Thiosocius teredinicola: one gene and its partner. The protein of the gene in region 1 binds, or shares a complex with, the protein of each later gene. Links are inferred from orthologs where the notes say so. Each region holds a gene or a part of one and is shown in the gene's direction. Other genes may lie near its edges.

Region 1 (8,657 bases):
CGCAAGCGTTTGGCCGACAACGGCTTCAACAGCATCGTCATACGCGCCGACGGCAACTGATCCGCTCTGCCGCTGTCATTGCGGCTGCGCGGGTTGCAGGCTTGTATTGGCGGCCAGCCATGCGCGGATACTCGCCAGCAGTCCGCCGTCAGACCCAAAGTATCCCGACGTGGCGCCGGCGACCGTGATCTGCCGAAAACTTCGGCTTTGGCTGTTCTCCAGCAACTGACGTCGTTTCGTCGCTGAATCAATGACGCCGGCAATGTCGCGCTCGGCATAGATATCGAGCAGCGGCAGCGTGAGTTCGGCAACCGGCGCCAATGTTTCGGCCGCGATATCGTCTGCCAGCGCGGTGCTGACCAACACCAGTGCCTGCAGTTCGGGCGGAGCGCCGGTAGCGGCGGACAGCAGCAGGATTATCCCGGTGTCACCCTGGGCGATCACCGCCTGGGTCTCGATATTGTTGTCTTTGAGCCAGACAAGCCCTGCCTGCAGGCGGGCGTTTATTCTCGCCTGCTGATCGCGCCAGTCTCCAGCGTTGGCATCGCGGTAACCGGCCGGCAATTGCAGCGATAGCGTATCCCAGCCGGCGTCGGCCAGACCCAGGCGCAGCGGTCGGATCACCTCCAGGCTGTTGGCGTTGCCGGCCTGGTCGTGCAATAGAACGATGCCGCCGCGCGGTTCTCCTTGCTGCCGCGGTTGATGGATGGCAATGAATTCTTCGCCCTCGGCCTGCAATCTGACGATACGGCCCTTGAGCTCTTGTGCGTCGCTCAGCGCGGCGTCGATCGCCAGCTCGTCGAGCACTTCGGCAAACGTGGCTGATGGGCCTATTAACGCGAAAAATAAGGCGAATGCGGACAGGCTTGATCTCATAGGGTGGCGGCTGCAAACGCGGGCGCTTTCCGGTAAAGTCACCCGTCCGATTTTTTGGCCCGCTCCTCCGGGGGCAGTTATCAACGCATTTTAGCGCCGGATCGCCGGCCAGGAGCGACGATATGTCCGACTACGTGATCGCGCCGTCCATTCTCTCTGCAGATTTCGCCAAGCTCGGCGACGAGTGCGACAAGGTGCTGGCCGCCGGCGCCGATTTCATCCACTTCGACGTGATGGACAACCACTATGTGCCGAACCTGACGATCGGCCCGCTGGTGTGCGAGGCGCTGCGCAAGCACGGCATTACGGCGCCGATCGACGTGCACCTGATGGTCAGCCCGGTCGATCGCATCGTCGGCGACTTCGCCAAGGCCGGTGCCACTTACATCACCTTCCACCCGGAGGCGTCGGATCACGTCGATCGCACGCTGCAGCTGATCCAGGGTGAGGGCTGCAAGGCCGGTCTGGTATTCAACCCGGCAACGCCGCTGTCGTACCTCGACTACGTGATCGACAAGGTCGACATGATCCTGCTGATGTCGGTCAACCCCGGCTTCGGTGGGCAGAGCTTCATTCCGTCGGCGCTCGACAAGCTCAAGCAGGCGCGCGAGATCATCAAGGCGTCGGGTCGCGACATCCGCCTCGAGATCGACGGCGGCGTCAAGGCCGACAATATCGCGGAAATCGCTGCCGCCGGTGCTGATACCTTTGTGTCCGGATCGGGCATCTTCGGCAAGGCCAAAGACACCGACCCCAACCGCTACGACTCGATCATCGAGCAGATGCGCGGCGAGTTGGCCAAGGTTTCCTGACCCCAAGGATTCGTTCCTATCTAGGGGCGGCGTCCCGCCCCTTGTTTTGGCGTGGAAGTATGATGACGCTGCGAAAACCGCAAATGATCCTGATCGATGTCGATGGCACGCTGGTAGACAGTGTGCCCGACCTCGCTTACTGCGTGGACGAGATGATGCGTCAGCTCGGACGCCCTGCACACGGTGAAACCAAGGTGCGCGACTGGGTCGGCAACGGTGTCGAGCGACTGGTTCGGCGCGCGTTGATCGGCCAGCTCGATGGTGAGCCGTCGGACGAAGACTTCGAACGTGCCTATCCGCTGTTTCTCGACCTGTATGCGGAGAACACCTCGAAGCGGTCGTGTCTGTATCCGGGCGTGCGCGAAGGGCTCGACTACATGAAATCGCAGGGCTACCAGCTCGGTTGCGTGACCAACAAGGCGGCGCAGTTCACGATCCCGCTGCTCAAGGATCTCGGTATCCACGACGAGTTCGGCATCGTCGTCTGTGGTGACACCTTGCCGGTGAAAAAACCCGATCCAGGCCCGCTGCTGCATGCTGCCAAGCACTTCGGCGTCGACGCCGCCGACGCGATGATGCTCGGCGACTCCAAGAGCGACGTGACCGCGGCGCGCGCCGCAGGCTTTCAGATCATCTGCATGAGCTACGGCTACAACCACGGCGAAGACATTCGCAATTATTCGCCGGATGCTGTGATCGACTCGATGGAAGAGCTGCGCGATCTGATCTGATTCGGCCGTCCGGCTTGGAATGCGTTCGCACGCCGCGCTACAGTGGCGGCCTGTTCACAGGTAACACGGTGTCGTCATGATTCGAGCCTTCCCGCTGTTTGTCGTCCCGCTGATCGTCTACAACCTGATGATGATGTCGGGCAGCCTTGACCCTGGCCTGCACGCCGAGCTGTTCTCGATCGGCTTGATGTCTGGTGCGCAGTGGAGTTTCACGACGCACGACGTATTCATCGCGGCCGGCGTGCTGATCCTGTACTTCGAGATATTCAAATCGACCGGAACCGGCCTGGCGTCGGTGCTTGATCACACCCTGTCGACGTTGGTTTTCGTGATCTACCTGGTCGAGTTCCTGATCGTCGAGGGCTGCGGCACGTCGACCTTCTTTATTCTCGGGCTGATGGCCTTGCTCGATGTGATTTCGGGGTTCACGGTGTCGATCGTCGCCGCGCGGCGCGACTTCGGTTTTAACAACCAGTAGCCTTTTTTGCCTTAGAAACGAAAAACCCCGCACATGGGTGCGGGGTTTTTTGTGGCCGGAAGTGATCCGGCCCGATCCGCAGATCGAATTACTCAGCAGCAGGTGCTGCCTGCGGAGCTGCCGGGGCAGCAGGAGCGGCAGGAGCGTAGCCGTACGGAGCATAGCCGTAAGGCGCGTAGCCGTACGGTGCGTTGTAGTTGTAACCGCGGCCGTAGCCATCGCCGTAGCCGTAGCCGTTACCGTAGCCGCGCATGTTGGTGTTGCCGCGACCCGAGAAGTTCATGCTGAAGGTGCCTTCGCCTGAAGCGTCGCCGGTACCGTCCATCACGCCGTTGCTGTAGCCGTTTCCATAGCCGTAGCCGTTGTTGTAGCCATTGTTGTAACCGTTGTTACCCCACCAGGCTGAGGCTTGGGCTGAGGCGAGGACTGCAACGAGGGCGATGATCTTTTTCATGGTCGAATCTCCGAGAGAGTTGGGTATGTGTGTCCTCGGATCAGAGAGGACGCCAGGCGATACAGCGTGCCAATGGCGGAAAAGTATATAAGCAAATACTAAAATGTCAAACGATTTTAAGAGGCGCTCGGCATCCTGTTTGCCAGCCTTGGCGATGCCCAGGTTTTTGGCTAAGGTAGGCGCTCGAAATTCGTATTCCAATTAATTCGGACCATGCAGCACTTCACACACAACGAGACGTACCTACCTGACACGCGATGGCGCGGCTGAGCCGACTTTCTGCTCGTGTTTCAGTGTCTTATTGTGTGGAGTGATCAATGACCCCGGAAAAATTCGCCGCCCTGGCCGCGCAGGGCTATAACCGCATTCCCGTGGTGTGCGAGGTATTGGCAGACCTCGATACCCCCCTCAGTGTCTATCTCAAGCTCGTCGACGGCCCGTTCGGCTTTCTGTTCGAATCCGTGCAGGGCGGTGAAAAGTGGGGCCGCTATTCGATTATCGGGCTGCCGTGCAAAACGCTGTTGCGCGTCGACGGTAACCGGGTCAGCGTTGAGACCGACGGTGTCGAGGTTGAATCGGCGCAGGTCGACGACCCACTCGAGTTCGTCGAGACGTTCAAATCGCGTTACCGGGTTGCCGAACTCGACGGCCTGCCGCGTTTCACCGGCGGCCTGGTCGGTTATTTCGGCTACGACACCGTGGCCTATGTAGAACCGAAACTGCGAAACCCGGAGAAGTCCGATCCGCTGGGGTGTCCCGATATCCTGTTGATGGTGTCAGACGAAGTCGTGGTGTTCGATAACCTGAGCGGGCGGATGTACCTGATCGTGCATGCCGATCTCGATCGTGGCGATACCTTGGACGGCACACGCCGACGTATAGCTGGATTGATCGAGCGCATGCAGCAGGGTGCGCCACGCCATCGCAGTGACAGCACACGAACCATCAGCGAATCCGATTTTGTCTCGGGCTTTACCGAAGACGGTTTCAAGCAGGCTGTCGAGCGCATCAAGCAATACATACTCGATGGCGATTGCATGCAGGTTGTCATCTCGCAACGCCTGTCGATTCCGTTCGCGGCGCGACCGCTCGACCTTTATCGCGCCTTGCGTGGCCTGAATCCGTCACCTTATATGTACTTCCTCGACCTCGGCGATTTTCAGATCGTGGGTTCGTCGCCGGAGATCCTGGTGCGACTGGAAGATGGCGAGGTCACGGTGCGACCGATTGCCGGAACCCGCCGACGCGGCCACACGGACGCCGAGGACAAGGCGCTCGAAGACGAACTGCTCGCCGATCCGAAAGAACTCGCCGAGCACCTGATGCTGATCGACCTCGGGCGCAACGACACCGGCCGGGTCGCCCAGGTAGGCACGGTACAACTGACCGACAAGATGGTCGTCGAGCGTTACTCGCATGTCATGCATATCGTTTCCAACGTAACCGGCCAGTTGCGCCCGGAACTGAGCGCGATCGATGTGCTGCGTGCGACCTTTCCGGCCGGCACCGTATCGGGCGCGCCGAAGATCCGTGCGATGGAGATCATCGATGAACTCGAGCCGGTCAAGCGTGGTGTGTATTCGGGCGCCGTGGGCTACATCTCGTGGAACGGCAACATGGATACGGCGATCGCGATCCGTACCGCGGTGATCAAGGGTGGGCAGCTACATATCCAGGCTGGTGCCGGGGTGGTGGCCGATTCCCGCCCCGAGCTCGAATGGAAAGAGACAATGAACAAGGGGCGCGCAGTCTTTCGCGCCGTGGCGTTGGCTGAGGCCGGTCTGGACACGCAACTGCCGTGTGACGAGAAGGAGGGCTGATCATGTTGTTGATGATCGATAACTACGACTCCTTCACGTTCAACATCGTGCAGTACTTCGGCGAGCTCGGCGCCGACGTGAAGGTGCTGCGTAACGACGAGATCGATGTTGCCGGTATCGAGGCGCTCAAGCCGGATCACCTGGTGATCTCGCCGGGGCCTTGTACGCCGACCGAGGCGGGCGTTTCGGTGGCGGCTATCGAGGCGTTCGCCGGCAGGATCCCGATCCTGGGCGTGTGTCTCGGTCACCAGTCTATCGGCCAGGCATTTGGCGGCAATATCGTGCACGCACGTGAGGTCATGCACGGCAAGACGTCACCGATCCATCACAAATCGGTGGGCGTGTTCAGTGATCTGCCGAATCCGTTCGAGGCGACGCGCTATCATTCGTTGATCATTGAGCGGACCACGCTACCTGATTGTCTGGAGATCACGGCGTGGACGCAGATCGATGGTGAGATCGACGAGATCATGGGCGTGCGCCACCGCGAGCTCGATGTTCAGGGTGTGCAGTTTCACCCCGAGTCGATCCTTACCGAGCACGGCCATCAGATGTTGAAGAATTTTCTTCAAGGGCGTTAGTTCAACAAAACCGGCAGCGCGACGCTGTCCGAGACCAATAAACAGAGAGTCGCCACGATGGATATCAAACAAGCCATAGCGCGCGTGCTCGAGCGCCGCGACCTGAGTGCAGATGAAATGACCGAGGTCATGCGCACCATCATGACCGGTGGCGCCACGCCGGCGCAGATCGGTGGGTTCTTGATCGGCCTGCGCATGAAAGGCGAAACGGTGGCTGAAATCGCTGCGGCAGCCGCGGTGATGCGCGAGTTGGCATCGGGTGTCGACATCGGTGGTCTCGACCATGCGGTCGATATCGTCGGCACCGGCGGTGACGCATCCGGCACGTTCAACGTGTCGACGGCAAGCATGTTCGTCGCCGCGGCGGCGGGCTGTCACGTCGCGAAGCACGGCAACCGCTCGGTCTCGAGCAAGTCCGGTAGTGCCGATGCGCTCGAAACAGCCGGCCTGCGTCTGGACCTCTCGTCCGATCAGGTCGCCCAGTGTGTGCGTGATGCCGGTGTCGGATTCATGTTCGCCCCCGGGCATCACAGCGCGATGAAGCATGCGATCGGTCCGCGACGCGAGATGGGCGTGCGCACCATCTTCAACGTGCTCGGCCCGCTGACCAATCCGGCGGGCGTGCCCAACTTGATGATGGGCGTGTTCAGCGACGAGTTGCTGGAAACCATGGCCGAGGTGCTACACAAGCTGGGCGCGCGACACGTGATGGTCGTGCACTCGGTCGACGGGCTGGATGAGATCAGCATCGGCGACAAGACCGAGGTCGCCGAACTCAAGGACGGCAGCGTTCGGCGTTTTTCCATTCAGCCTGAGGACTTCGGCGTGAAGCGCCAGTCGCTCGATCTGATTCGCGCGGCGGACCCGAAAGAGAGCGTCCGCATCATCCATGATGTGCTCGACGACACCCCCGGTGCTGCACGCGATATCGTGATGCTGAATGCGGGCGCTGCGATCTACGTGGCCGGCGTTGCAGACAGCCTGAAGAAGGGCATCGAGATGGCGGACAAGGCGATTGCCTCGGGTGAGGCGCGCAAGCGTCTCGATCGGTTGGTGGTGCTGACCCAGAGTTTCGAATAATTTGCCGCAGCCAGGGCGAGCCGCGAGCCACAACAACAAGTACCAGCGATGACCGACACCCCGGATATTCTGAAGAAGATCGTTGCGCGCAAGCATGAAGAGATTGCTGAGCGACGCACCGCGAAAGACTACGACAGCGTGCTGGCAGCCGCAGCGGATGCGGATCGGCCGCGTGGCTTCGTGCGTGCATTGCAGAACAAGGTGGATGCCGGGCGGGCCGCGGTGATCGCCGAGATCAAGAAGGCTTCACCGTCGAAAGGCGTATTGCGCGAAGATTTCCGGCCGGCGGCGATCGCCCGCAGTTACGCCGACGGCGGTGCGGCCTGCCTGTCGGTGCTGACCGATGTCGATTTCTTTCAGGGCGGCGACGCCTATCTGCAAGAGGCGCGGGCCGCGTGTTCATTGCCGGTCATTCGCAAGGATTTCATCGTCGATCCCTACCAGGTCGCCGAAGCGCGGGCGATCGGTGCGGATTGCATCCTGCTGATCGCGGCCTGCCTGGATGACCGACAATTGCATAGCCTCAATGATCAGGCGCATGAACTCGGTATGGATGTGCTGATTGAAGTGCACGATGGGGAGGAACTCGAGCGTGCCCTGACGACCAGCAATCGGCTGATCGGTATCAACAACCGTAACCTGCGCACCTTCGAGGTGAGTCTTCAGACCACCTTGGATCTGCTCGGTCGCATTCCATCGGATCGCCTGGTTGTCACCGAGAGCGGCATCCTGTCACCCGAAGATGTGGCGTTGATGCGCCAACATCAGGTGCACACCTTTCTCGTCGGCGAGGCATTCATGCGTGCCGACGACCCAGGCGCAAAACTGGCAGCCCTGTTCGCCTGAACAGGTGCTTCACGGCAGCGGTGGTGGGTGGGCGTTGCCCGCCGGAGAGCCCGACGGGCCGATAGGCGCAACGCTCAGCGCGTGCCGAACACGACGATCGTCTTGCCTTTCACGTGGATCAAACCACGCTCTTCGAGATCTTTGAGTACGCGTCCCGCCATCTCGCGTGAGCAGCCGACGATGCGACCGATTTCCTGACGGGTGATGCGGATCTGCATGCCGTCGGGGTGGGTCATGGCATCGGGCTGTTTGCACAACTCGAGCAGCGTGCCGGCGATACGGCCGGTCACATCGAGAAACGCGAGGTGGCTTACCTTCTGACTGGTAGCCTCGAGGCGCTCGGTCAGCTGCCTGCCGATCGCGTACAGGATGTCTTTGGTATGCGGCCGCAGGTCGCCCTCGAACAACTGCTCAAGTTTGTTGTACGAGATCTCTGCCAGCTCGCAAGAGCTGCGCGTACGCACCATCACCGAGCGCTTCGGCATCGGCATGAACAGCCCCATCTCGCCGATGAAATCACCTTTGTTCAGGTAGGTGAGAATGATCTCGCGGCCATCCTCGTCCTCGAGGAACACGGTGACCTGGCCCGAAACCAGGTAAAACAGGCTGTCGGCGGCATCGCCGGGATGAATGAAATCCGTTTTCGCCGGGTAACGCCGGCGGTGGCAATGTGCCAGGAAAGGTTTGAGCCAGTCCGGTTCGCGGGGAGGTGGTTGCGCGATGCTGTATGGATTGGTCTGCGGCATTGCTTTTCGTTCCAGAAGATGTCGAGATTCTATGCAGGCTGATAGGGCTTGTCGAACTATGTTAGCCTCCTTCCCTGGTTTTTGTGACGTATCGCCCTATGAAAGCGAGAATTAAGTGGGTTGATGGTGTGACCATGCTGGGCGAGTCAGACAGCGGTCATGCGGTCGTGATGGACGGTCCGCCGGAGCATGGCGGACGCAATCTGGGCGTGCGTCCGATGGAGATGCTGCTG
Region 2 (12,832 bases), 2.2 Mb from region 1 along the record:
CTTCTCGCGTGCTGTGCGGCGACCTGCCGCAACGGGGTCGCGCAGTGACTCGGCCGAGCAGCGAAACCCTGGCGAACATCTACTATGAAGCCTGCGTGATGGACGTCAAGGCATTGAAGCCTGGCAACGTCTCGCTGTCGTCGCCGGGTCATGGCATGCAGGGCGGTGATTTTCTGTTGAGCGCCGCCGTCAGCGCCGCCATCCTGGCGAAACCGGAATCAACGCTTGGCGAGCGCATTCTCAATGCAGTGGTCGCAACGCGCGAAGCGGTGGCCTGCAACACCAACCTAGGCATCGTGTTGTTGTGTGCGCCGCTGTTGCAGGCACGATTGCAGCATCCGGACAGCGATCTCTCGGCAGCCGTCGAGCAGATCATTGCGGACAGTACCCAGGACGATTGCGCAGCGCTCTATCAAGCCATTCGCGTGGCATCGCCCGGTGGGCTCGGCGACGTCGATGCCTATGACGTTAACGATGACTCGCCGCCGGCAACGATCCTGCAAGCAATGCGCGCCGCCGCCGGACATGACGTGATAGCCGCCTTGTATGCCTCGGGTTTTCGCGCCCTGTTTGACGACTATGTCGATTACCTGGCGCGCTCGCTGCGCAATCACAATGACCTTGAGCATGCGGTGACCGACCTGTTCCTCTACCTGCTCGCCAATACGCCGGATACCCATATCCGGCGAAAACAGGGCAGGCAGGCAGCACAGCGTGTATGCGAACTGGCCAAGCGTGCGCGCCGCCATTACGCCGAGGCACCGGATGGTGCTTCTGCATTGCATGTGCTTATCGATCTCGACAACCAGCTCAAAAGCGAAGGGCTGAACCCAGGAACCAGCGCCGACTTGTGTGTTGCGGCGCTGGTGATTTTCCGTCTGCAACAGCAGGTACAACCAGAAGCCGGGGCAACCCGGATTGAAGCGTGGGCACCAAAGCCGTCCGTCGCCTCGGTGACACGCCTATCGACACGCCACAATGACGAAGGAGAATTGAAATGGCAGTGATTACGCAAACCTTAGTAGGGGAGTCCTTGGTCGGTGACGGTAACGAAGTTGCCCACATCGACCTGATTATGGGGCCGCGCGGTTCGGCCGCCGAGACGGCGTTCTGCAACGGTCTGGTCAACAACAAAGATGGTTTCACATCGCTGTTGGCCGTGGTTGCACCGAACCTGCCTTGTAAGCCGCACACGATGATGTTCAACAAAGTGACCATCAAGGGTGCCAAGCAAGCGGTACAGATGTTTGGCCCGGCTCAGCGCGGTGTCGCCATGGCGGTCGCCGATTGTCTGGAAGATGGCACCATCCCGAAAGATGAAGCCGACGACGTATTCATTTGCGTCGGTGTGTTCATCCACTGGGAAGCGGAAGACGACGCCAAGATCCAGGACTACAACTACGAGGCCACCAAGCAGTCGATCAAGCGCGCCGTTGCCGGCACGCCGACTCCGGACGAGGTCATTTCAGGCAAGAGCAGCAACGAGCATCCGTTCGCAGCCCATTCCTGATCCCAGCGCAGTGGGGCATTCGTGCCCCACTGGTTCCGCCTGACCGGAGGTTGCCATGCAATGCCTCGAATGTGGTGCCGATTGTGATCGGCTGGACAACGAGCACCTGATCGCCTGCAGCGGATTGACACTGCAGGAGTATGCGATCCGTCACTGCCTGCCGTTGGACCTGGTCGTGCATGCCGATCAGATCAATCAGGCGGATGATGCTGAGGCATACGATGCGCCGCGCGCCTGTCCGGGTGAGGAAGCGCGCACCGCGTTGCAGGGTCTGCGATGGGCCGGCCTGATCTGCAACGAAGGTGAGTTCTCGGAAGTCCGCGGAGAGATCAGGCGACTCGACATGCTGCTGTGGTTGCGCGAACAGTTGCACGACTATGGTTTTCAATTCCGTCAGGACTACACCTACAGTCCCGATACCCATCGGGTCGTTGCGCGCAACTGCGTGCGGGTGCCGACGGCGAACCTGAAAGGATCACGTCATTGGGCGGTGCCCGAGCCTCCGCCTGATTTTCTCGATTGCCTGGCGATCTATTTTGCGCATCAGGCTGAATGGCACAACGGTTACCTGTTTATGCCGTTCGACAATGTCGAGCATGCCCAGCTGGTTGCTGAAACCCTGTTGCGCGAGCACGGCATTGCAAGCCATAGCCTGGACGCGGTGATGGCCGGTGGCCGGCTGCTGCGCAGCAAACAGCCGCGGGATGCCGATGCCTTGTTGGCGTTGCTTGCGTCGCGCTTGCAAGAGATTCCGTCGGCGTGGGAGCGATTCCATCAAACCACGCCGGTCACCAGTGTGAGCAAGGAACTGGTTTTCGATGCCGCACATTTCATTATCGATCATCCGGCCAAGTGTTCCAATCTGCACGGCGGACGTTATGTCCTGCATGTCGAGGTGCGCGACCGTATCGATCCGGTCACCGGCTGTGTCGTTGACTATGGCTACCTTAAGCGCGTCGTCAACCAACAGGTCGTCGATCGTTTTGATCATCACAATCTGAACTATGCTGCGCCCGAACTCGCCTGGCGTTCGAGTACCGAGATGCTGTGCGTACATATCTGGGAGTGTCTGATCGATTATCTCCCCGGTCTGGCGTCGTTGCGTCTGTATGAGACGACCCAGTCGTGGTGCGATTACACGGGGCCGACTTTGGAAGCCTGCATGGCGCAGGGGTCCGATCCCGTCCTACATCCGTTCGACCGCATCGATCCGCATGACGGTCGAAGACGAGGCCTGATAGCCGGAGGACCGGCCTTGCGGGCAGTGGCCGGCAATGAGGTCAGGTGATCCGTTGCACGTCGTTCGCGCGCAAGCTGCCGTCATGCAGCGCGCTGGCGACCAGCACGCCGCTTGCACCGGCTGCGGCACACTGTTCCAGATCGCGCGCATTTCGGACACCACCGGCCAGGTAACAGCGATGGCCGGGCGCTTGCGACTGCCACCGTTGCAACAGGCTCAGATCAGGACCGCTCGCGCTGCCGACACGGTCCAGGTTCATCAGAATCAAGTCCTGCGGCAGATCCTCAGGCGCGGCCTGGGTCAGCCCGGCAGGGTCGCAATACCGTCCCTTGAGGCTGTCGATCGACAGCACGCTGTCGCGCGGTGGCGGGTGAGTCGCCTGCCAGCTCTCCGTGCCGACGACAGGTCGCGCACGCCAATCGCCACGGAACTGCTCGACGCCGGCGGCGTTGCGGAATCCAGCATCCACCCAGGCCTGCATCGCCGGGTGCTCGCCAAGGGCTTGCTCGATCAGCGCACGGTTGTCGCCGCGCCCGCTGATCGCGTCGAGGTCTGCAAAATAACAAAGGAGAAAGCCGAACCTCTCGCTGAGGTTGCGTACCAACGACGGGACATCACCGTCGTCGCACAACGGACTGCGCAACCGTTGATAGGTGTCGCGTTGCCCGTAACGGGCATGTACCGCGAAGCCGTTGGATAGATCGATGACAGGGATGACGATCAAGGAGATGCGATGCGGGTCTTTGTCTTTGAATATGTGACCGGCGGCGGTTTTGCCGGTCAGAAGATGGTAGCAGGGCTGACGGAAGAGGGCGACATGATGTTGGCCGCCGTGGTACGTGATCTCACGGCGCTTGCAGATGTCGACGTCATGATCTGCCGCGATCGCCGCCTGGCGCTGCCGCCGTTGCCGCTCGAGGTGCACTGGGTAGACGATGACTGGGGGCCGATCTGGGCGGCATGCCTGCAACGTGCGGATGCCGTGTTGCCGATTGCGCCCGAAACCGGCGGGATACTCGAATCGCTGTGTCACGATGTCGAGGCCGCGGGCAAATTGCTGCTCAACAGCCGACCGAGCGCAGTGGCATTGACCGCGAGCAAACAGCGCACGATCGAACACCTGGGTGCGCACGGTTTGCCGGTTGTGCAGAGCTGGCGCGCACACGAGTTTCCCGGTGTGGCGCTGCCGACCTTGGTGGTCAAGCCGGATGACGGTGTCGGCTGCAAGGACATCCACCTGTTCGGCGACGACCGCGGTCTGTACGACTTCTTGCTGGAACAGCCCAAACCGGAAACCTGGTTGGTGCAGCCGCATGTCCCCGGCCTATCGGGCAGCCTTTCGCTGCTGGTGGGCGACACCAGCGTCTGCCTGCTTGGCTGCAATCTGCAACGGATCGCGCAGGTCGACGACGGCTTCCTGCTGCTGGGCTGCATCATCAACGGCTACGAGGGCTCACGTCCGGAGCTGCTGGAGCTGGGAAAACAGGTCTGCCGGGCCATCCCCGGCCTGTGGGGCTACGTGGGTATCGACCTGATCATCAGTGAGAATGGCCCTGTCATTCTCGAGGTAAATCCCCGCCTGACGACCTCTTATGTTGGATTGAGCCAGTCAATCGGCGAAAATGTAGCGGCCATGTTGTTGCAGCTCAGCGAAAATCCCGAACATCTCGAGGCGATTCCCCCGCAGCGGGAATGCGTGCACGTCGATCTGGAGATGGGCCGTGTCGCCTGATCCGAACGTCGTTGGATGGGATATCGGCGGCGCCCACCTCAAGCTCGCCTGCTTCACTGCAGACGGCATGTTGTGCAAGGTCATCGAAAAGCCGACACCGATCTGGCAGGGGCTCGATACCCTGCAACGTGCGATCGACGACATCGAACAACAGGTGTCGCTGAAGGGCTGCACGCATTACCTGACGATGACGGCCGAGCTGGCCGACCTGTTCGACGACCGGGCACAGGGCGTCGTCGAGATTGTCGACCTGGTGCGGCAGCGGTTTCCCGGAGCCTTGATTCGGGTCTTCGCCGGGCAGCAGGGGTTTGTTGATGCGCGCGATGTGGGCGGGCAGGTGGTCGCAATCGCATCGGCCAACTGGATGGCGACGGCCAAGTTTGTCGCAGCCTGTGTGCCGGATGCCTTGCTCGTCGATATCGGCAGTACAACGACCGATCTGGTGTTGTGCCGCCATGGTGACCTGGACTGCCGCGGCTATAGCGACAAAGCGCGTCTGGCCAGCGGCGAGCTGGTGTATTCGGGCGTGGTGCGCACACCGCTGATGGCCGTGGTAACCGAGATACCGTTCGCCGGCGATTGGCTGGCCACGGCCAATGAGCACTTCGCTACCTTGGCGGATGCCTATCGGATCATTGGCGCGCTGCCGCAGGATGTGGATCTGCACCCGACGGCAGACGGTCGCGACAAGAGCGTAAGCTCCAGCATGCGTCGTCTGGCAAGGATGGTGGGTTGTGATCTGGCCGATGGCAGCACCGCGGCCTGGACCGAGGCAGCGCACTTTGTTGTTGAGCGCCACACCGACAGCCTGCTCAAGGCACTACGGCGTCAGCTCAGTCGCAACCCGCAAGCGGACTACCCGCTGGTGGGCGCCGGTGCCGGCCAGTTCCTGGTCGAGCGACTGGCCGGACTCACCGGACGCGCGTACATTCCGATTCAGGATCTGCCGGGTTTGGACCCGTCGGATGACAAGATCTCAGTCTGCGCGCCGGCGGTTGCGGTCGGCAAACTCGGCATGATGGAGCCCATGGCATGTGCCTGCTGACACAGCTTCCTTACCATCGCGACAGCGCACGCCTGTTCGCTGCGATCGCCGATCACCCGTGGGCGGTGTTTCTCGACAGCAGCCATCCGATGACCCAGTCGGGACGCTACGACATTCTCGCAGCCGATCCGTACATAACCTTGGCGACCTTCGGTGATGTCACACACATCGAATCGGCAGACGGCATCAGCGAGCGTCGCGACGATCCGTTCGCCCTGGTGCGCGAGGTGCTGGGCGACACGGTAAGCAACGATACCGGTTTGCCGTTTTGTGGCGGTGCCATCGGCTGGTTCGGCTACGATCTGGGGCGTCGTGTCGAGCGATTGCCGGCGCTGGCCGCAGATGTCGAACAGCTACCGGAGATGGCGATCGGTATCTACGATTGGGCTGTGGTTGTCGATCACCGTCGCGCGCAAAGCTGGCTGGTCGGACAGGGAAGGGACCCTGCCACCCGGCGCAACTGGTGGTCGTTGTTGCAACGCTTTCGGCGTCCCGCATCGCCTGCCAATACCACGCCTTTCCGCATCACAGGGCCGGTACGCTCGAACATGGATCGCGCGGCCTACGGCAAGGCGTTTGAACACATCAAACAATACATACGCGACGGAGACTGCTACCAGGTCAACTTCGCCCAGCGCTTTGCCGCGCCGGCCCAGGGCGACGGCTGGCATGCCTATGAACAGCTTCGCCGACTGAATCCGGCGCCGTTTGCGGCGTTCGTCAACTCGCCCTATGGGCAGGTACTCAGCTCGTCGCCGGAACGCCTGCTGCGCCTGCATGGCGACACCGTCGAGACCCGGCCGATCAAGGGTACGCGCGCACGCGGCGACACCCCCGAGGGCGATTCGGCGCTGGCACAGGAACTGGCGAACAGCACCAAGGATCAGGCCGAGAACCTGATGATCGTCGACCTGCTGCGCAACGACATCGGTCGCGTATGCGAACCGGGAACCGTCAAGGTGCCGCAGCTGTTCAAGGTCGAGAGCTATGCGACGGTGCATCACCTGGTCAGTACGATTACGGGCAGGCTGGCGCAGGGCGAAGACGCAATGTCGTTGTTGCGTGCCTGTTTTCCGGGCGGCTCGATCACCGGCGCACCGAAGATCCGCGCGATGGAGATCATCGAAGAGCTGGAACCGAACCGGCGTGGTCTCTATTGCGGCTCTATCGCCTACATCGGCTTCGATGGCGCGATGGATGCCAACATCACCATCCGGACCCTGGTCTACAATCAGGGCCTGATCCGCTGTTGGGCCGGCGGCGGCATCGTGCATGATTCCGATGTCGATGCCGAGTACCAGGAAACCTTCGACAAGGCGGCGGCCATGCTACGTCTGTTGCAGAGCGAACGATTTGCCGATGTGGGTGGTTAAGCTCGGCGGCAGCCTGTTCGACTCGCAATACCTGGTGGAGTGGTTGCAAGCCCTGGCCGATTCCGAGCACGAATCCGTTGTCGTCCCCGGCGGTGGACCGTTTGCCGATCAGGTGAGGGCGGCACAATCGCGCTGGCGCTTCTCTGACAAGGTTGCGCATCGCATGGCGCTAACGGCTATGCGCCAGATGGGTGAGCTGATGTGCGGCTTGCATCCGGATTTCGTCGGTTGTGATTCGGTCGCTGCGCTACAAGCCGCGCAGTCGGCCAAGCGGATTCCGGTCTGGTATCCCGAGGCGATGGCGGGCGAGGCACCGGACGTTCCCCAGGACTGGTCGGTGACGTCCGACAGTCTCGCTCTCTGGTTGGCTCAGCAACTCGGGGCCGAAGGTGTGCTGTTGGTTAAATCCGCACCGCTCAGTGACCCGGCAAAACCGCTTGCCGATCTTCAACACGACGGATTGATCGATGCGGCAGCCGATCGATTCATTGCTGCCTTGGCGTGTCCGGTGTTGCTGGTACATCGAAGTGACAGCGCGCGACTCGATCATGTGCTCGACACCCTAGACCGGCCCGCGATGAGGCTTGTCGGTTAAGCGCTACTCAGACTTCGCGAACCTCGAACGACTGTGCATTGAACTGGGTGCAGACGAAGTCGACGCAGCGTGCGACATCGAAGGCCTTGCATGAGTACACATCGAGGGTGAAGAAGCGCGAGGCCGACCAGGTATACAGCGAGCAGCCGGATTCCGCCCACGCCTGAAAGCCGCCGACGCCATGATGCAGATCGCTGACGGCGTCCGGTGAAAATACCAGTGTTTCGGCAATGCGGGTCATGCCGAGGTGGTCGGTCAGCCCCGCCAGGAAATTGCGCACGCAGTGCTCGTCCATCGTCTGCAATTCGTAGAATCCTTCGATGATGAGACGTTGCCGACGGATGTCGGGGCAGATCACAGTTGATTCACTGCCAGGTTGTCGCGCCGGTGCGGCGCCTGGTGTGCATGGATGGCATCCCTTACTGCCGCGATGGCCTGAGAATCCACCGCCGTGTGACGTTCGCCTCGGCACAGCGCACCGCGGAAACCCAGATAGCCCGGCCGCAGTGGCAAGAGCTGGGGGATATCGTCCCGACGCAGGCCGCCGGCCAAACCGCACAGCAGACCGCGTGCGTTTACACGTTGAACAAACTGACGAATCTTGGCGAGCGGCCAGACCTCGGTCAGTCGGCCGCGATGCTTGTCTGCCGTATCGAGCATGATGCCTGCACAGCCAGCGTCGGCCAGCATCGACAACAGCGGTAATGGATCGAAGCGGTCGATGAAGCAGACAGCGACCAAGCGGTGTCGCTGCGCCAGTTCGCCGATCACGGCGGTTTGCGATCGCAGTTGTTGCTCGCTGAACACGCCGAACTTGACGTAGTCGACACCGCAGTCGGCGATGCGGCTGATTGCGCGTCGCAACTGGTGGATGCCGGACGCAATATCGCCGCTGGTTGCACTCACCGGACGGCGACCGCCAACGTATTCCACGATGAGCCGGATCGTTTCGGTGTCGAGTGCGCCGAGCGCCCCGCGAGTGGGGTCTTTGCAGTCGATCAGGTCGGCGTTACCTTGCAAGGCCTGCGCGGCTTCGTCGACCGAACAGACGCTGGCCAACATTCCGGTCATGCACAATCCTTGCGGTGCGCCTCTACGCTCTGCATCAACCATTGCCATGCTTCGAGTTCCTTATCACCGGCGGTTTTGTCGATCGCGATCTTCAGGTACTCGATCTCACGGTCGACCTTGTCTGCCGACAACATACCTAAACGGCTCACCAGGATCGCGAGTTCAAGCACCGCAGCTTGAGCGCGATTGTATCCGGAAAACGGACGGTGATTGACCTCGTGGACAACGTCACAAAACAGGCGCGGACGTTGTTTATCGTCCTCGACCTTCGCCAGCTTCAGTTCGCGGTGTGCGAGCACGCCGGCCAGCCGCCATCCGGGCACCTCGTCACATGCTTCGAGCGGCCAGTCGCGTCGCCCGGTCAGGCAACCCGCATAGATACGCACATCGTCGGTCGTGTTGATACTGGCGTGGTGCTCGCGCAGCAGATTGTCCAGCGTGCGCGATGGCTTGAACGGGGCAATCAGCCACTGCTGCTCGCGTTGGCGCAGTCCCATCGGCGCAATGTGCGCCGTACCGTCTTCGTTGCGTGTGACCAGCAGTATTTCGTGGATCCGTTCACTCATCGGGCTGCTCAATGCACCACGAGTTCGCTGCCGAGCGTTTCTTGCATCTGATCGCCGCTGAGTTTGAAGGCCTCCATGTCGACCAGATGATAGCGATCGAAATAGTTACCGATCGAGCGTTCAATGTCGGTCGAGAACTCGGGCGCCACGGCATGCGTCTTGCCGAAACAATTGCGTGTGACCCGGCCGTGCTCGACGACCTTCTGCCCGTCCTTAAACAGCAGGTGCGCACGCGCGAACATCGCCGCCTTGTCGTCCTGTTCTTCGTACACCGCGATATCGGCGACGGCACCGGGTGCAAGATGGCCGCGGTCGGCAAGTCCAAGCAACCTGGCCGGTGCGGCGCGCGTCATGATGGCGATGTCGTTGAGATCGTATTCGCGGTCGAGATGACGCAGCAGGCAGATATCCGCGGCCTCGGCGTTGATATCCGACAGCCAACGGTTGCGGTAGTCGCGGTCCATCAACAGCCGGAACAATTCCGGGTAGGCGGTGAACGGTGCGCCGTTCGGGTGGTCGGTGGTGAAGAACAGCCGCCAGGGATCGTCCGCCAGCAGGAACAGCTCGAGCCCGATTGCCCACTGCAGGGCGTTGACGAAGTTTCGCTGGCGGTACTTGAACGGCACGATACCGCCGCCACCGTCCTCGCTCTCCCAAATCACCCACTTGTTCGGATTGGCGATGCCGCGTGCTTCGAACTGGCGCAATACGTCGCCCGAGATCGTCACCGTCTGGCCGAACAGTACCTGGCCTACATCCATCGTGATGTTGGCATGCGCATTGAATTTGTCGGCCAGCGCACTGGCGCCGGACGAGAAGCCGCGATCGCCTTCATCGCCGTAGCCATAGAACTGTACGTGGGCGAGGTGCATCGGCAGACCGTCGGCCGCGTCGATGGTGTTCAACGCCGTCTGCACGTTGCCGGCGACGCCGAGATTGTTGCAATGGACATGCACCGGATGCGCGATACCCAGCTGCACCACGGCACGCTGCACGGCGTTGAGGATCGTGCGTGAGCTGACGCCGTACATCGGCACCTCTTCATCGAGGCTCATGTGACGTTGATTGAACTTGAAGGCCGTAGCACCGCCGGCGTTGATCACCTTGACCCCAAGGCACTGGGTCGCATGGATGACCCAGCCGATATAGTCGGTGACCTGCTGCGGGTCGGCGCGATCGCGCAGAAGACGCAGCAGAAAGTCGTCGTTGCCGACGATCGCCAAGCCTGCTTTGTCGATGATCGGGATGTCGGCCAGTTCGGCATGCGCCTGCGCAGCGTTGATCGGCAACACCGCAGGCTCGACCACAAAGGTGAATCCCATCTCGGCATAGCGATAACCGGTGTCGAAGGTCGACCACTTGGCGCCGGCGAACGGCAGGCGCGCATAACGTGCGCGTTCGGCGAGGTGTTGTTCGGGCAGCAGCGCGCGTGCGGTGTTGACGTTGCCACCGGCGATATGGCTGTGGATATCGATTGCGCCAGCCATCACGATCTTGCCGCGCAGATCGATCGTCGCATCAGCCTCGCGTGGATCTTGCGGGGGTTCGCAGATCAGGCCGTCGCGAAACCAGATATCGGTGACTTCGCCATTGACGTTGTTGGCCGGGTCGAACACCCGACCGCCCGTGAGTCTAGTCAGCATCGGCTACACCGTTCGCGAAGTGGTTGGCTGCGATCTGTCGACACAGATCGAGCGAACCCGGTAGACCGCTGTCGACGATCGATGTCAGCGGGACCATCCGCAGACCGTCGGCGCGATGGATGAAACCCGCACGCTGCACGCCGGGTACGGAGACCGGCAGGAAGACCTCCGGTGGTTGGTCGGCGAACGCCATTGCCGGATGACCGATCACGATAGTGGGCTGCTCGACCGCCGGTGGCCGCTGCTCACTGAGGCTGCCGACCCAGACCATGAGGTCCGCTTCGCCGTCGGCCAACAGGCGCGCCGCGGCGTTGCGTTGCAGGTCTTGCTGCGGATAGCCACGATTGAACGCCGTGCGGATACCGAAGCCGTTGTGCCAAGCGGCGACCATCTGTGCCGACACGCTGCCGATATCACCACCGAGCAGCAGCAGTGCGGCCCGCCGTTCATGGCTGAGGTCGCGTACCAGGCCGCTTGCGGCGCGCAGCACCAGTTCTGTGGATTCGTTGTCGACAGCGCCGATCAGGATCACCGGATAACGTGCGTCGGCCATCTTGCGGTGCAGGCGTCGGGCGTCTTCGGAGGCATCGGGCAGCGGACGCTGGTGGAACAGGGCGCGTACTTCACCCAGGATCGATACCCGCTTATCGGCGAGCGTGACGACCTCGGCCGGTTGCTCTGCATGCAGACGACCATTGGCCGAGAACAGCTTCTCCTGCAATCGAGGATGGGTCTCGTCGAGCCGGTTGGCGACGATGACGATCAGGTCGGCGCGGTTGCGTACCTCGCCGAGGCTGGTGATCTGCCACCCGCTGTCCTGCAGCACGCTCAGTTGCTCGGCGATGGTGTCGCCCGAACGGTGATCGACCACGCCGCCGAAACAGGCCGCCAGGTGCAGCGCGGCGCGGCAGTCTTGCAGATCGCCGACCAGGCCGTGGATCACCGGAAGGCGGGCGTTCTGCAGTAACTGCCTGGCATGCTCGACCGCCTCGTCGAGCGTGCAATCGCGACCCTTGATCTGTGGATGCGCTTGGCCGTTCGACAGCGCGGTGTTGAACCCCGTTACGGCCCTGCGGCATGGAATCTGCTCAGTGGACAAAGGGGTGTTGTGTACCGGCCGTGACAAATCGTCACAGGCCAGCGCGCAAAACGGGCAGGCGATCGTCGCACGGCCGTTCACAGCAGGGCTCATCGTGGTGTTATCGTCGGTTGCGGACATGATGCATAGCTTTGAGCAAGAGCCGGGCCAATCATTTCGAGGGATTCGTCTTCTTGGTCGATGCGGCCTCGGTGTATTGCGTCATGTCCTCGCTCTGCGGCGGCGTCGCCGCGCCCCACGTGAGAGGGTTGTCCTGCGTGTAGCGTTTGCCCAGTTGCAGCGCGATCTGCGCCCGGGCGAGTTCCACGCCGAGGTAGAAGGCGTGGCCCGCATCGTCGTCGACGCCGAGCTGCGGATAGGCATCGAACGGGTCGGCCACGACCTGCTTCATCTCGCGATTATAGATATGCACCCCGTCATCATTGACCTGGATACGAAAGTTGCGGTCCTTGACCGCGGCTGCCGCTTCGTCGATCTCGGCGGTCGAATAGGGAAAAGGTTTGCGCTCGTGCAGCCCGGTCAGGCCGGGGTGCAAACGTTTGGGCAGGGTCTGTTCCTCGCGCGCGCGAAACATCACGCGTCTTGCCAGGTCGGCTTCGCGCACGGCTGAGCGGCAATGCGGGCTGACTTCGGTGGTCAGCACTGCCTTGGCATGCAGTTCTGAAATGATGCCGAACAGCAGCGCATTGATGCCGCAGGTATCCGCCTCGGTGAGCTCGGTCAGATTGCCGACCCCCATCATGATCTCGGCCGTCGGCATGCGCTTTCGGGTCTCGTGGTAACGGACGATCGCCTCGGTGAAACCGAAATGGATCGGGTCGAGGATCGGGTCGACCAGGCAGGCCCGCCCGTCGGCACGCAGTTGCTCCCACGCGCGTTGCATGCTGTCCAGATCGCCGGGAACCGCCGGGATAATGATCGGCACCGAAGGCACCTGGCCGGCGATCCACAGATTGTG

What was found.
Region 2: the proteins of B1781_RS21275 (region 1) and pabB are in contact, whole or in part, in a solved structure (PDB 8RP0), measured with the Escherichia coli proteins. The link is inferred for Thiosocius teredinicola from one-to-one orthologs.

What each region holds. Positions count from the first base shown.
Region 1 is NZ_CP019936.1:4,497,472-4,506,128, reverse strand. What follows is about bases 4,225-6,962. They hold B1781_RS21275 (anthranilate synthase component II), read left to right. Parts: upstream 4,225-5,173; coding sequence 5,174-5,752; downstream 5,753-6,962. Other genes in these bases: trpC (indole-3-glycerol phosphate synthase TrpC), read left to right, coding at 6,881-6,962; trpD (anthranilate phosphoribosyltransferase), read left to right, coding at 5,810-6,832; trpE (anthranilate synthase component I), read left to right, coding at 4,225-5,171. Outside these bases: B1781_RS21310 (SPOR domain-containing protein), read left to right, coding at 1-60; B1781_RS21305 (DUF3530 family protein), read right to left, coding at 76-876; rpe (ribulose-phosphate 3-epimerase), read left to right, coding at 999-1,688; B1781_RS21295 (phosphoglycolate phosphatase), read left to right, coding at 1,751-2,419; B1781_RS21290 (hypothetical protein), read left to right, coding at 2,496-2,897; B1781_RS21285 (sulfur globule family protein), read right to left, coding at 2,986-3,351; more of trpE, read left to right, coding at 3,669-4,224; more of trpC, read left to right, coding at 6,963-7,678; cAMP-activated global transcriptional regulator CRP, read right to left, coding at 7,753-8,424; B1781_RS21255 (OsmC family protein), read left to right, coding at 8,523-8,657. UniProt on the Escherichia coli protein: Part of a heterodimeric complex that catalyzes the two-step biosynthesis of 4-amino-4-deoxychorismate (ADC), a precursor of p-aminobenzoate (PABA) and tetrahydrofolate.
Region 2 is NZ_CP019936.1:2,285,209-2,298,040, forward strand. The notes cover bases 4,708-7,707. They hold pabB (aminodeoxychorismate synthase component I), read left to right. Parts: upstream 4,708-5,514; coding sequence 5,515-6,900; downstream 6,901-7,707. Other genes in these bases: B1781_RS11075 (hydantoinase/oxoprolinase family protein), read left to right, coding at 4,708-5,527; B1781_RS11085 (amino acid kinase family protein), read left to right, coding at 6,887-7,495; B1781_RS11090 (S-adenosylmethionine decarboxylase), read right to left, coding at 7,503-7,707. Also shown: B1781_RS11045 (ATP-grasp domain-containing protein), read left to right, coding at 1-48; B1781_RS11050 (triphosphoribosyl-dephospho-CoA synthase), read left to right, coding at 45-1,007; fae (formaldehyde-activating enzyme), read left to right, coding at 998-1,510; B1781_RS11060 (6-pyruvoyl trahydropterin synthase family protein), read left to right, coding at 1,566-2,798; B1781_RS23155 (HisA/HisF-related TIM barrel protein), read right to left, coding at 2,791-3,474; B1781_RS11070 (ATP-grasp domain-containing protein), read left to right, coding at 3,484-4,482; more of B1781_RS11075, read left to right, coding at 4,472-4,707; more of B1781_RS11090, read right to left, coding at 7,708-7,853; B1781_RS11095 ((5-formylfuran-3-yl)methyl phosphate synthase), read right to left, coding at 7,850-8,566; B1781_RS11100 (DUF447 domain-containing protein), read right to left, coding at 8,563-9,132; B1781_RS11105 (formylmethanofuran dehydrogenase subunit A), read right to left, coding at 9,141-10,775; B1781_RS11110 (hypothetical protein), read right to left, coding at 10,765-11,994; B1781_RS11115 (DUF6513 domain-containing protein), read right to left, coding at 12,026-12,832. UniProt on the Escherichia coli protein: Part of a heterodimeric complex that catalyzes the two-step biosynthesis of 4-amino-4-deoxychorismate (ADC), a precursor of p-aminobenzoate (PABA) and tetrahydrofolate.